Regions from separate parts of the Streptomyces sp. NPDC001700 genome, predicted to be linked through region 1. Evidence: riboswitches for the same ligand, from Rfam matches in the RefSeq annotation. Region 1 holds a riboswitch; the other holds the start of a gene.
The links. A riboswitch is a leader RNA that binds a small molecule or an ion and turns the genes downstream of it on or off. The one in region 1 is predicted to bind cyclic di-AMP.

Region 2: it holds a riboswitch for cyclic di-AMP, as region 1 does, so the genes downstream of both, ACWC5C_RS33305 (M23 family metallopeptidase) here and ACWC5C_RS06420 (NlpC/P60 family protein) in region 1, are expected to answer to the same signal.

What each region holds. Positions count from the first base shown of each region.
Region 1 is NZ_JBSFGE010000003.1:155,998-163,091, forward strand. Features, by position in the region: gene pcrA (DNA helicase PcrA) at 1-1,891, opposite strand, end outside; cyclic di-AMP (ydaO/yuaA leader) riboswitch at 2,075-2,269, shown strand; gene ACWC5C_RS06420 (NlpC/P60 family protein) at 2,277-3,476, shown strand; gene ACWC5C_RS06425 (L,D-transpeptidase family protein) at 3,526-4,176, opposite strand; gene ACWC5C_RS06430 (hypothetical protein) at 4,422-4,775, opposite strand; gene ACWC5C_RS06435 (NlpC/P60 family protein) at 5,008-6,096, shown strand; gene ACWC5C_RS06440 (hypothetical protein) at 6,285-7,094, shown strand, end outside.
Region 2 is NZ_JBSFGE010000024.1:88,080-95,173, reverse strand. Features, by position in the region: gene ACWC5C_RS33335 (helix-turn-helix domain-containing protein) at 1-623, shown strand, start outside; gene ACWC5C_RS33330 (DUF397 domain-containing protein) at 623-832, shown strand; gene ACWC5C_RS33325 (DUF397 domain-containing protein) at 897-1,106, shown strand; gene ACWC5C_RS33320 (hypothetical protein) at 1,111-1,416, shown strand; gene ACWC5C_RS33315 (hypothetical protein) at 1,655-1,915, shown strand; gene ACWC5C_RS33310 (aldo/keto reductase) at 2,030-2,986, opposite strand; gene ACWC5C_RS33305 (M23 family metallopeptidase) at 3,131-4,306, opposite strand; cyclic di-AMP (ydaO/yuaA leader) riboswitch at 4,318-4,448, opposite strand; gene ACWC5C_RS33300 (PP2C family protein-serine/threonine phosphatase) at 4,712-5,944, opposite strand; gene ACWC5C_RS33295 (hypothetical protein) at 6,144-6,515, opposite strand; gene ACWC5C_RS33290 (DUF6227 family protein) at 6,652-7,094, opposite strand, start outside.

The DNA.
Region 1 (7,094 bases):
CGGCGACGAGCGCGACCTGCTCCAGGAACTCCGCGAGCGTGCCGGGGTTCTCCTCGCCCCGGTCCTGCTCGAACTCCAGCGCCACCGACGCCAGCTCCTGGAGGTTCTCGATACGGGTCTCGTCCTGCGGATCGGTGGACGCCTGCAGCTCCGCCAGATAGCCGGTGCGCTCCAGCACGGCCTCCAGGACGGTCGCCGGGCCCGCGCCCGACTCCACGATGGTCCGCAGCTCCTCCATGAGCGTGTTGAACCGCTTGACCGCGTTCGCCGAGCGGGCCGCCATGCCGTACGCCTCGTCGACGCGGCGCAGCGCCTGCGGGAAGGTGATCTTCTCGCGCGACGCGAGCGCGTCGATCATCGCTTCCGCGCGGTCGCCGATGCCGCGCTTGGGCACGTTCATGATGCGGCGCAGCGGTACGGCGTCCTCGGGGTTGGCCAGCACGCGCAGGTACGCGAGGACGTCGCGGACCTCCTTGCGCTCGTAGAAGCGGACGCCGCCGACGACCTTGTACGGCAGGCCGACCCGGATGAAGATTTCCTCGAAGACACGGGACTGGGCGTTGGTGCGGTAGAAGACCGCGACGTCCCCGGCGCGGGCGTCCCCCGCGTCCGTCAGCCGGTCGATCTCGTCGGCGACGAACTGGGCCTCGTCGTGCTCGGTGTCGGCGACGTAGCCGGTGATGGTGGCGCCGGTGCCCGCCTCGGTCCACAGGTTCTTCGGGCGGCGGTTCTCGTTGCGCTCGATGACGGCGTTGGCCGCGCTCAGGATGGTCTGGGTGGAGCGGTAGTTCTGCTCCAGCAGGATCGTCCGCGCGGTGGGGTAGTCCTCCTCGAACTGGAGGATGTTACGGATCGTGGCGCCCCGGAACGCGTAGATCGACTGGTCGGCGTCGCCCACGACGCACAGCTCCCCGGCCGCCACGTCTTCGGTGTCCGTGCCGACCAGCTCGCGCACCAGCGTGTACTGAGCGTGGTTGGTGTCCTGGTACTCGTCGACCATGACGTGCCGGAAGCGGCGGCGGTAGTGCTCGGAGACGTCCGGGAACGCCTGGAGCAGGTTGACCGTGGTCATGATGATGTCGTCGAAGTCGAGGGCGTTGGCCTCGCGCAGCCGCGACTGGTACATCGCGTACGCCTCGGCGAGCGTCTTCTCGAAGCCGTCCGCCGCTTGCCCGGCGAAGGTCTCCTCGTCGATCAGCTCGTTCTTCAGGTTGGAGATCTTGGCGCTGAACGACTTCGGCGGGAACTTCTTCGGGTCGAGGTCGAGATCCCGGCACACCAGCGCCATCAGCCGCTTCGAGTCGGCGGCGTCGTAGATCGAGAACGATGAGGTGAAGCCCAGCTTCTTCGACTCGCGGCGCAGGATGCGCACGCACGCGCTGTGGAACGTCATCACCCACATGGCGTTCGCGCGCGGGCCGACCAGCTCCTCGACCCGCTCCTTCATCTCGCCCGCCGCCTTGTTGGTGAAGGTGATGGCGAGGATCTGGCCGGGGTGCACATGGCGGGTGCCGAGCAGATACGCGATGCGGTGGGTGAGCACCCGGGTCTTGCCGGACCCGGCCCCCGCGACGATCAGCAGCGGCGAGCCGGTGTGCTCCACGGCGGCCCGCTGCTGCTCGTTCAGCCCCTCCAGGAGCGCCGCCGGGTCGATGGCGGGGCGCGGCGCGCCGTCCCGGTAGTACGCCTCTCTGGGGGCGCCGCTCGGCACCGGCGCGTCGAAGGCGCCCGTGAAGAGGTGGTGCGGCACCTCTTCACCGCCGGAACCGCCGCCGGGATCACCGCCGGAGTGATCGGCCGGGCCCGGGTGTGCGGAATCCTCGGGCGGCGGGGGCTCCTCGTCCGGAGGCCCGAGATTCGCCAGGAAGCTGTCGTCAAAGAGGCTGCTCATCGCTCACCGAGTCTAGGCGGCCGCACTGACAGCCTACGCATGGACCGCATATGGATGTCACGAAACGGTTTCGGGCATATCGGCCAACAGCCTTCACAGGAGCCCCACGAGTTGGCTACGGTCCTCCCTCAGGCAGTCCGTACACCCGTCGGCGAACCGCGTCGGCCCGGGCGGCCTCCGCCGAGTCCGGCCACGCCGCAAAGCGCCCGGAGCCGGGGACCCACAACGCAACATGGGGTGAATCGGCCCGAGCTGCGCGGTACGACACGTACGTACGGCATGTACGACGTGACCGTCCCGCCCGCGCACGGCCGTAGGGCAACCTTCCGTACCGCCCGAACCCGACAGCTAACCCGGTAGGCGGTCCACGGAAGGAGCGCCTCCCTTGGCGTCGCACCGCAAGCCGCGGACCCGAATACCCACCTACGCCTCGTCCACCGGGCGCCGCACGGCCGTCGGATTCACCACCGCCGCCCTCGCCTCCGTCACCCTCCTGTCCCAGACCGCGAACGCCGCCCCGGGCGACCCGAAGCCCGGCACCACGCAGTCGATCGAGGCGGTCAAGGAGAAGGTGGACTCGCTCTACCACCAGGCGGAAACCGCCACCCAGCACTACAACTCCGCCAAGGAGCGCTCCGAGCAGCAGGCCACCAAGGTCAACCGGCTGCTGGACAAGGTCGCCGAGAACACGGAGAAGCTCAACGAGGCCCGCCGCACGCTCGGCACGTACGCCGCGGCCCAGTACCGCGACGGCGGCATGACGTCGAGCGCCGCGAGCCTGCTGTTCTCCAACGACCCGCAGGACCTCTTCGACCAGTCCCATCTGATGAGCCGGATGGCCGGTTCGCAGAAGCGGGCCGTCGACGACTTCCAGACGCAGGCGGCGAAGGCCGCCAAGGAGCGCCGCGAGGCCGCGCAGAGCCTGGCGTCGCTGACCGAGACCCAGCGCGAGCTGAAGACCAAGAAGAAGTCCGTCCAGGACAAGCTCACGCAGGCCCGGCAGCTGCTGGCCAACCTGACCGCCAAGGAGAAGGCGCGGCTGGCGGCGATCGAGAAGAAGAAGGACGAGGAGGCGCGGCGCAAGGCGGCCGAGCTGGCCGAGAAGCAGCGGGAGGCGGCGGCCAAGGAGAAGCAGCGGCAGGAGCAGGAGCAGCCGTCGAGCGGCGCTTCCTCTTCCGGTTCCGGTTCCAGCACGGGCACGGGCACCGGCACCGGTTCCGGAAGCACCACCACCGGCACCAAGGCGGCCAAGGCGATCGACTTCGCGGAGTCGCAGCTCGGCAAGCCGTACGTCTGGGGCGCCACCGGGCCCAACTCCTACGACTGCTCAGGGCTCACCCAGGCCGCCTGGAAGGCCGCCGGTGTCTCGCTGCCGCGCACCACGTGGGACCAGGTGAAGGCCGGTACGCGCGTCTCGACCTCCGAACTCAAACCCGGTGATCTCGTCTTCTTCTACGACGACATCAGCCACGTCGGGCTCTACATCGGCGACGGCATGATGATCCACGCCCCGAAGCCGGGCGACGTGGTGAAGAAGGCGCCGATCACCGAGATGCCGATCTACGGGAGCGTCCGGCCCGCATAGGTCCGGTGCGGCTGCCCGGCCACGTGCCCGGGCAGCCGCTGTTTCCCGGTTACGTGCCCGGCTTGCGGCCGTACACGTACACGTCGTCCCCGTTCCGCAACAGGCTCCAGTACTTCTTGGCGTCGCCGGAGCGCATGTTGACGCAGCCGTGGGAGCCGGGCGGGGACCAGACGCTTCCCGCGATGGAGTGGAAGGCCTGACCGCCGTCGAAGAACTGGCTGTACGGCATGGCCACGTCGTAAATCGTCGACCAGTGGTTCTTGTTCCGCCAGTAGATCTTCTTCAGCCCGGTGCGGGTCTCGTACTTGTCCCGCCCGGTGCGCACCGGCACCGGCCCGAACACCAGCCGTGAGCCGTCCTGCACCCAGCTGAGCTGGCGAGTGAGGTCGACGCAGGCGATGCGGCCCTTGTTGGTGGGGCACTTGCGCGCCGCGTTGGGGTTACGCCCCGCCGCGTTCTGCGCGTTGATCAGCTTCATGACGCCCCAGGTGACGGGGCCCGCGTAGCCGATGGTCGGGCTGATGCCGTGGTTGATCTGGAACGTCCGCGTCGCGCGGCAGTCCCCCGAGGACTGCCGACCGTCGACGGGACGACCGAGGAACTTCTCCACCTGCTTCTGATACGGACCCGTGCTCGCCGTACACGCCGTCGCCGCCTGCGCCGGTGCCGCACCGAGTGCGACGGTCAGCGGCACCACCATGCCCGCCATACCCAACGCGACCGCCGTACGGCGGCGCCATGCCGCGAATCTTCCCTCTGCCCCCATTGCGCGCTCCCTCCGGGCTTGCCCTTGACGGGTAAGACAGTCGAAGGGTGCGTCGGGTTGCGCTTACAGGTGCGATTTCCCCCATTCCGCCCCTTCGCGCCCCCTGGTCGGGGGCGCGGCGGCGTGAGACAAACTGATGGACTGTCAGGAGCAGGGGTCGGGCGGTCAGGTCCAAACGGTCAGGTCCAGAGCACGGCGATGAAGATGTTCACCGTCGTCAGCGCGCCGACCGCGCCGAACACCGCGGGCTCCACCTTCTCCTCGTCCCGCTTCACGTACACCAGCCCCAGGATCACGACCAGCAGCGCCAGCTTCACGCCGATCTTGACCGTGTTCACGGTCTGATCGTCCGCCTGGTTCAGCCCGACCAGCGCGGCGCCCGTGACCAGCATGGTCAGGGCGCCGTGCAGCATCCCCGGCGTCATCCGCGCGCCGCCCCCGCGTACCGCCGTGAGCTGGGAGAGGAAGCCGCCCAGCAGCGCGGCGATGCCGACGATGTGCAGGCCGACGAACACATTGATGACTACGTCCATGGCACCGGAGACTAGCGCCGCACATATCACCGCCAGTCACCCGGGTGCACCCTGATCGGCACATCGGTCACAGCCGCCCCGATCCCGCCCACCCCACGCCGTCCTCGTGATCAGCAGACGCCACCGGGGGACGAATCCGTCCACCTCCGTTCATCCCAGCGCGCCGCGCCACCGACCGGCCTACCTTCCCCTCACAAGAAGCACGATCCCGTACGAAAGGTGAGTCGCCGCAGTGGCGCCGCAGCCCCCCACGAAGCCGAAGCAGCGGCACCGCACGTCGCTCACCGGCACCGCCCTCCGGACCACCACCATCCGGACCACCACCTTCCGGACCGCCGCGACCCTCGCCCTCGCGGGCGCCGCCTCCGCGACCGTCCTCCCGGGCGTCGGGCACGCCGAGCCCCGTCTGACGTCCGCCCAGGTGAAGGCGAAGGTCGACGCGTACCAGCGGGAGGCGGAGGAGGCCACCGAGAAGTACGACGGCGCCCGGGCCGCGACCGACAAGGCGCGGCGGTCGCTCCACCGGTTACGCGACGAGGCGGGCCGCCGCACCGCCCGCCTCAACACGGCACGTAACGCCCTCGGCGCCTTCGCCACCGCCCAGTACCGCTCCGGCACCGTCGCCCCCGCCCTTCAGCTGGCCCTCTCCTCCTCCCCCGGCCAGTACCTCCAGCGCGCCTCGCTCGCCGACCGCGCGGGCGACCGCCAGGCGGCGACGATCGCGCGCATCACCCGCGAGGAGCGGTCCCTGCGCCGGGTCCGGGACGAGGCGACCGGCCGCCTCCGTACGCTGCGTACCGCGCAGGCTGCCGCGTCCCGCCACAAGCACACGGTCCAGGAGAAGCTGGCCGCGGCCGACGCGCTGCTGACGAAGCTGACCCGCGAACAGCGCGACCGCCTGCGCGACGCCGCCGCCCAGGACGACGCCCGTACCGCGTCAGCGCCCCGGCACAGCGCCTCCGCCCGGACGGGCGGCCGGGCGGCCCGCGCCATCTCCTTCGCGTACGGGGCGATCGGCAAGCCGTACGTCTGGGGCGCGACCGGGCCGCACGGCTACGACTGCTCAGGGCTCACCCAGGCCGCCTGGCACGCCGCCGGGGTGGCCCTGCCGCGTACCACCTACACCCAGATCAACACCGGCCGCCGCATCTCGCGCGGCGAACTCGCCCCCGGTGACCTGGTCTTCTTCTACTCCGGCATCAGCCATGTCGGCCTCTACATCGGCAACGGCCAGATGATCCACGCGCCGCGCCCCGGCGCTCCGGTCCGGGTGGCCCCGATCGACCAGATGCCCTTCGCGGGCGCGGCCCGCCCGGCCTAGCTGAGGACTCACCGGCCTGGCCGGTCCGTTCGGGCACCGTGATTGCCCTCAGGAAGGTACGGACGGCCGTTCCCCTGGGCGTCGCCCGTGGGCAACGGTAGGGGCGGGAGGTAAGAACGTCTATGCGTACCCGCGAGGAACGACAGGGCGATGGCGTGCGCGGGCGTGTCCGGCCTCCCGCCCGCGCAGTGTCCCCCGAGCCGTTGCTGCCCGGCCTGCGGACGGCGCCGTCCGATCCGGCCACCCTGTCGTACGTCCAGTCCGCCGCGGGCAACGCGGCCGCGGTGCACATGATGCGCGGCGGTCGGCAGGCTTCCGCCACGCTGCCCGCCGTCCAGCGGATGCCCGCGGAAGAGTCGACGGCTCAGTCGACCACTCAGGCGACGGCCCCGTCGGCGGCCCAGGAGCCACGGTCCGTATTCGAGTGGGACTCGGATTCGGACTCGGACGCGGACTCCAACGCCACGGTGACCGAGCAGGACGACGCACTGCCCTTCCACAAATCCCTCAGGGCGCTGCGCACTCTGATCCGGCAGGGCATGAACGCGCCGGAAGCACAGGGCAAGGCGTGGACGGTCAAAGCGAAGATCGATCCCGGTGCGCCCTGGACGAGCCACGCGTTCCGCAACGAGGACGAGGTGGGTCACGTCTGGATCGAAGTCACCTCCCCGCTCGGTGATTCGACGGAGTTCGGGTTCTATCCGCAGACGCCCTCCGTCCGCAGCGTCCCGGGCGAAATCATCTGCCCGGACAACCACGGGGGCGACAAGGAGCAGAAGACGGAGAGTGTCGGGCTCGACGCCGTACTGCGGGGCTACCAGGCGGCGTTCGCCAGGAAGGACGCCAAGTACAGCCTCGCCACATACAACTGCGCGAGCTTCGCGTCCGACGTCTGGGAGAGCATGACCGGCAAGCCACTGCCGAACGGCCTCATCATCCCCAACCCGGCATCCGCGACGGAGTCGGTCCAATCCGAACGCGAACTGCGCGCGGTGTAC
Region 2 (7,094 bases), on a different contig from region 1:
GCCTGGCCAAGGACGCCAAGCGGCAGGGGTGGTGGACCTCGTTCGCGGACTCACTCCCGGAGACCATGAACCTGCTGTTCACGCTGGAGGACGAAGCAGTACGCGAGGATCACTTCGCCTGCCTCTACGTGCCGGGGCTCCTGCAGACCCGCGGCTACACGGAAGCGGTGCAGCACGCCTCCGAGATGCGGTTGTCCGCGGAAGAGGTCGAGCGCCTGGTCGACATCCGTATGAAGCGGCAGGAGATCCTGAACCGGCCGAAGCCGCCGCATCTATGGGCCATCCTCGACGAGTCGGTGATCCGGCGCGTGGTCGGCTCGCGCGAGGTGATGCGGGAGCAGCTGGACCACCTGCTGCGGGCCAACGCGTCGCCCGACATCACGCTCCAGGTGCTGCCCTTCGCGAAGGGCGCGCACTCGGCGGCCATGGGGAGCTTCGTGATCCTCGGCGGCGCGGAGCCGTCGCTGGACGTGGTGTACGTCGACATCCACGTCGGCTCGCTCTTCATGGAGAAGGACGAGGAACTGGAGCGCTACCGGCTCGCGTTCGACTACCTTCGCGCTCAGGCGCTGGACATGGCCTCGTCCTCCGCCCTCATCGAACGCGTCCGTGAGGAGATCTGATGCGCGAGCCCTGCATACCTGAGAGAGACGGCGGCTGGTTCACGTCCTCGTACAGCGGCCCCGGGAACACTGAATGCGTCGAAGCGGCCTTGCTCCCCGGCAGGGCCGCTGTACGGGACTCGAAGGAGCCGGGCGGGGCCGTGCTCGGGTTTTCGGACCGTGCATGGGCAGACTTCGTGGCAGCGGTGCAGGGCGGGGAGTTGGGCTGAGGCCCCGTTTCGCCGACCATGACCGTCCCGTACCTACATCGCCAACGATGCGAGGAGTGGACGCATGACATCGCTCAACTGGCACAAGAGCAGCTACAGCAACGGGAGCGGGGGCAACTGCGTGGAGACGGCGAAGCTGCCGGACCACGAGACCGCCGTACGGGACTCGAAGCGTCCGGATGGGCCCGTACTCGGGTTCACGCAGGGCGCGTGGGGGACTTCGTCACGGCCCTGCGGCGGGATGAGCTGGGCTGACCCAAGGAGTGGGAGGTAGCGGCATGGCTGGAGTACCGGCGGGGCTGGTGGCTGCGGGTGGGTTGGTCGGGGGATACGGGGTCGCCCGGTGGACCAAGAGGCGGCCGCTCGGTGGGGTCGCGCTGGCGGCGGCCGGGGCCGTGGCCGCCAAGGGGTGGCGGGACAAGGCCGGGAACGGGACGGCGGCTGCGCTCAGCGGGTTGTACGTGGCCGCGTTCGCCGGGTCCCATCCGCTGGCGAAGAAGGTCGGGGCGTGGCCGTCCGTCTTCGGAGTTGCCGGTGGGGTCGCCGCCGCTTCGTGGGTGCTGGCCGATCGGCGCGGGGCGTAGGGGCGTCCGGACACGCGGTCGGTGGGCATCCGCATCGCCTGATCCGTCGGCCCGTGACCGTCTTCGGTATCCCGGCACCGCAGCACCGCGGGCGCGTCACTGCGCCATTGGAGGTGACGGAAGGACAGTCCTTGGGCCGTGTGGATCAATCCCGGCGCTTCCTGCAGTACTTTTTCATGATTTTCTCTTAAATCTGAAGTGACAGTCGACATCCGATTGCGCTTCAGACGGAGGAATCATGCAGATCGCGAAGAAGGTGGCCCTCCTGGCCGCGACCGCCGGCAGCCTGGTGCTCCTCGGGACCGGCACCGCGGCCGCCCACGGTGGCACGGACCACGAGGTTCCGCCTGCCAACGTCCAGGCGTGCAGCGTCAGCACCGGCGACATCAGCTTCACCAACGGTGACGTCACCACCGGGAACGTCGGGGACGACTCCCCGGTCGCCAACAACACCGTCATCATCAGTGTCAGCTGCTTCAACACCACCGATGAGGACTGAGGCGGCTTAAGGAGTAAAAAGCTGGGAGTCTCCGGGCGAGGATCATGCACTGAGCGAGTTGGAGAAACGCCTCGTGCATGTCGCCCCGGGACTCCCAGCGCACAACCCAAGGGCTCAGTCCGAGGCGGACGTCAGGAGGTTCAGTTCCGGGTCCGTGAGGTGGAGGTCTACCGAGGCCAGGAGGGCCGGGAGTTGGGCCGGGACGCGGGCGCTGGCGATGGGGGCGACCACGGTCGGCTGGGCGGCGAGCCAGGCGAGGGCGACGGTGGCGTGGTCGGCGTTGTGGTTGGCGGCCACGTCGTCGAGGGCGGCGAGGACCTTCTGGCCGCGCTCGGTCTCCAGGTGCTGGGCGGCGCCCGTGGAGCGGGCGCTGTCGACCGTGGTGCCGGGGCGGTACTTGCCGGTGAGGAAGCCGGACGCGAGGGAGTAGTACGGGAGCGTCGCCAGGCCGTGGCGGGCGGCGACGTCGGCCAGCTCGCCCTCGAAGGTGTCGCGCGAGACCAGGTTGTAGTGGGGCTGGAGGGCGACGTAGCGGGCCAGGTTCTCCCTGGTGGAGAAGTCGAGGGAGGCCTCGAGGCGCTCGGCGGAGATGTTGGAGGCGGCGATCTCGCGGATCTTGCCCGCCTTCACCAGCTCGTCGAGGGTGGAGATGATCTCGTCCACCTCCACCGACGTGTCGTCGAAGTGGGTGTAGTAGAGGTCGACGTAATCCGTGCCCAGGCGCTGGAGGGACTCGTCCAGGCCGGACTTGATGGCGGAGGAGGAGAGTCCGCGGGGCTCCGGGGCGCCGGCGCCCACCTTGGTGGCGAGGATGATGTCGTCGCGGTTGCCACGGGAGGCGAACCACTTGCCGAGGACGGTCTCGGACTCGCCGCCCTTGTTGCCGGGCGCCCAGGCGGAGTAGACGTCGGCGGTGTCGATGAAGTTGCCACCCGCCGCCGCGTACGCGTCGAGCACCTCGAAGGACTCGGCCTCGTCGGCCGTCCAGCCGAAGACATTGCCGCCCAGGGAGAGCGGGAAGACGGACAGGCTGCCGATGTTCTTACGGGTGTTCTCGCGGGTCTCAGTCATACGTATCGACAACGTCTCCGGCGGACCCGTCTATTCCGGTGGCGGGGGACAAACAGAACCGGCGGCCCTGGCGTCAAGGGGGGAGAGAGCGCCAGAGCCGCCGGAGCGAGGGGCCGTCGCCGCGGCGACGGCCGGATCAGGGGGTCACGGGTTCAGCCCGTGGTCGCGCAGCCAGGTCAGCGGGGCGATCGGGGAGCCGCCGCCCGGTCGCACCTCCAGGTGGAGGTGGGGGCCGGTGACGTTGCCGGTGGCGCCGACGCGGCCGATGGTCTCGCCCGAGGACACCTTGCCCGAGGTGACGACCATGGACGACAGGTGGCAGTACCAGATCTCGGTGCCGTCATCGAGCTTGAGCACGATGCGGTAGCCGTACGAACCGGCCCAGCCCGCCTGGGTGATCGTGCCGCCGCCCACCGCCTTGACCGGGGTGCCGGTCGGGGCGGCGAAGTCCTGGCCGGTGTGGTCGGCGGACCAGATGTCGCCGGCCTGGCCGAAGCCCGCGGTCAGGGTGTACGAGGCGACGGGGAGGGTGAACCCGGCGGAGGTGGAGGTGGAGGTCTTGGCGGGGGTGTCGGCGGCCTTGGCGGCCGCGGCGGCCTTCTTCTCGGCCGCTTCCTTCGCCTTGGCGGCCTCGGCGGCCTTCTTCTTGGCGGCGGCCTCGGCCTTCTTCTGGTCCGCCAGGTCGCGGGCCTTGGCCGCGGCCTTCGCGGCGTCGTCGGCGGCGGCCTTCGCGGCGGCCCGCGCCGCGGCCTCGCGCCGGTCGTCGTCCGCCGCGGTCTGCTGGCTCTCGGCCTGCTGGAGGATGCGGGTGCGCAGCGCCTCGCCCGAGTCGGCGCCGCTCGTGGCGAGGGTGGCCGCGGCGGGCTGGGCGGAGCCCTGGTCGTCGGCCATCAGGGAGCCGATGCCGGGCAGGTCCTTGGCGGCGGGCAGCTGGGCCTTGACCTCGTCGGCGACGTGGGCGAGGTCCGGCATGGAGATGGGTGCGGCCGGACGGTCCTTGGCGGTCGCCATGCCGCCCGCGCCGACCGCCGCGATGACGCCGACGCCGAGGACGGCGCCGCTGCGGGCCATGGTGCCGCCGCGCTGCTTGACGACGCGGTGCCTGCCGCGCAGCGGAGCGATGGACTCCTCGGTGGGGTTCCACTCGTCCCAGACGGCTTCCTTGCCCAGGGACGGCTCATCCGGTTCGGCACCGAGGCCGACCGTGGGTCGGGCGCCGGCTCCGGCGTCGAAGCCGACTCCGTACGCGGTCGCTGTGCCGATGCCGGTACCGGGCGAGCGGTACGGAGCTTCGTCCAGTACGGACCTGTTGGACGCCACCGGGGCGCACTCCTTTCCTTCCCTCTCGCCTACCGGGTTAGCTGACGGGTTCGGAGCAGGAAGGTCTCCTACGGGTCAGGTTCGACCCGATTCACCCCAAGGTGGTGGTTCCCCGGTTCCCTGGTGCTGGTAGTGCCTGGTGCTGCTGGTGGTGCTGGCGCTGCACGTAACGGGATTCGGCGACGGCGCACGGTGCCGCCCTTGCGACGGCTGTGTCGACCGCGCTGCGTTATCGAACGTTAATAGAGAGCGCGACATGATTCCAAGCTCTTCTGAAGAATCCGCGTAGCTTTGGCATGAACTTAGTAACCAAGGAAGGACAGATGAGGACGTTTCACCCCACTTGAAAAGGGATGGCAAAAACCTCCTGCGGGCTGATCGTGTGTCAATCGTTATGCGCGCCCGTCACGGTTGGCTACGGTCCGTGTCCGGAGCGGGGGGTGTCGTTCCGTTCGGCGTCGTTCCGTTCGCTCCGGGCGGGCGCCGCACCGCGAGCAGCGCCATGTCGTCCGAGGTCTCCCCGCCCGAGTGCAGCGCTACGTCCTCCACCAGCGCGTCGAGCAACCCGCCCGGTCCGGCGAAGCGGCGGCCGCGCAGCCGCTCCTCGGGGACGTAGAAGGTGCCGTGCCGGTCGCGGGCCTCGGTCACCCCGTCCGTGAACAGCAGCAGCGTGGCGTCCTCCGGGAACCGCAGCTCCGTCACCCGGTCGGGCCACCCGCCGAGTTCGCCCATCCCCAGCGGCAGCGCGGCCGTCTCCGGCTCCAGCGGGCGCACCTCGCCGTCGCCGGGCAGCAGCAGGGGCGCGGGGTGGCCTCGGTTGATGAGGCGGAGGGTGGAGTCGCCGCGCGGGATCTCGCCGAGTACGGCGGTGGTGAACCCCTCGAACGCCTCCAGCTCGGCCCGCCGGGCGCCCTCGCGCCGCAGCGCCCGCTCCAGCCGCCCCGCCAGCCCCTCCAGCGTCGACTCCTGCTCCGCCGCCTCCCGGAACGCGCCGATGAGGACCGCGACGACCTCCACGGCCTGCAGCCCCTTGCCCCGGACGTCCCCGACGATCAGCCGTACGCCGTGCGGGGTGTCCTGCACCGCGTACAGGTCGCCGCCGATCGCGGCGTACCGCTCGGCCGCCACATAGCGCGCCGCGACGTCGAGACCGGCGATACGGGCGGGCGGTACGGGCAGCACGGCCCGCTGCGCCGCCTCCGCGATGCCGCGCGCCGAGGCCAGCCGCCGGTCGCCTCGGCGTACGACGCGGTTGATCACGAGCGCGAGCAGGGCGACGGTGGCCACCGTGGCGATCTCGGTCGCCGCCTGGGTCGGGTCCCGTACGCCGTGCAGCTCCGCCAGCAGACAGACGGCGGTGAGGGCGAGGACCGTCGTGATGATGGTCTGCCGCAGCGGGAAGAGGGAGGCCGCGACCAGCGGGGCCGCGGCGAAGAAGGGGGAGGCGGTGTACGGGGCCGGGGCGGCGAGGTCGAAGGCGACGCCGCCGAGCAGGAGGAGGGTGGGAGTCCACGGGGCCAGCCGGCGCCCCGGCGAGGCCTGGACGGCCTCCTCGGCCGTGATGAGACCGGCGGCCGCGCCGGAGGAGTCGGGGGCGGCGGGCGTACGGGCGTCCGGACGCGCCCTGCTCCCTCGCACCCGCACCACCGGCTTCTCCCGCTTTCCCTGAATCCGTGACCCCGTCTATCCGTGATCCCGTCATCAGGCTTCCGGGTGCCGGGGTGCGGTGCGAGTCGGTGGCGGCCATGTGGGTGCGTCGGAGACGCACTGCGGCCCCGGATGGCAAGCATCCGGGGCCGCAGGGGAAGCCGTGGCGTTCGCCAGGGCTCGGTGAGCGTCAGCCGCGGCCGTAGCCGTCGTTGCCGAGAGCGATGTTGCTGCAGTTGCTGCCGATGGTGGTGTCACCCGTCGGGGCGAGCGCGGCGGCGCCGACGATCGTACCGACGGCGGTGTCACAGTCGTTGCTCTGGACGGCCGCAGTGCCGTTGGTGAAGTTGATGCAGTTGGAGGCGATGTTGATGTCGCCCGACGGGGCGGTCACGGCGCCCTCGATGATGGTGCCGACCGCCGTGTCGCACGCGTTGGTCTGGATCGTCCCGAACGGGTCGAAGCCCCCGTAACCACCGTGAGCGGACGCTCCAGCCGCGCCCCCCAGGACCAGGGCACCGGCCGCAATGGTCAGGGCAGCCGCCTTCATTCCGATGTTCACTTGATTTCCTCCAGAAAAGCCGAATCCGCGGAAAACCACACGTTCCGATTGAACGGAAGGACATCCGCGACATCGGGGAGGCGCGCACACACTTCACCCGATGGGCCCACTGTCGGACTATTCGGAAATCGCTGCCTCAGAGGTCGACACCGAGGGCGCGGGCGTGGCGGTCGGCCGCCAGCTCCGCCGACACCTCGTCGAGGTAGACCTCGCACACCAGCCGCCCGTCCCGGGTCAGGTTGTGCTCCAGCTCCCACAGCACGATCTCGTCCCCGCCCGCGAGCAGGAAGGCGTGCTCGTAGAAGCGGCACCAGGTGGCGTCGGGGCCGCCGGAGCGGCGGCGGGGCTTGGGGGCGAGGGCGATGTCATGGGCGAAGGCGGTCATCAGCAGCCGCTCGGTCTCCTCCCCCGGCCGGTCGGCGTTCTCCGCGCGGCGCAGGACGCGGCGGGCGTGGTCGGCCGAGTTGTCCGCCACGTACGCGCGCTGGGCCCCCGGGGGCTCGGCGGCCTGGAGCATCTGCTCCGGCAGCCACAGCGGTAACCCGTCCAGCTCCTCCCAGCGGGCGCCGCCGATGCAGC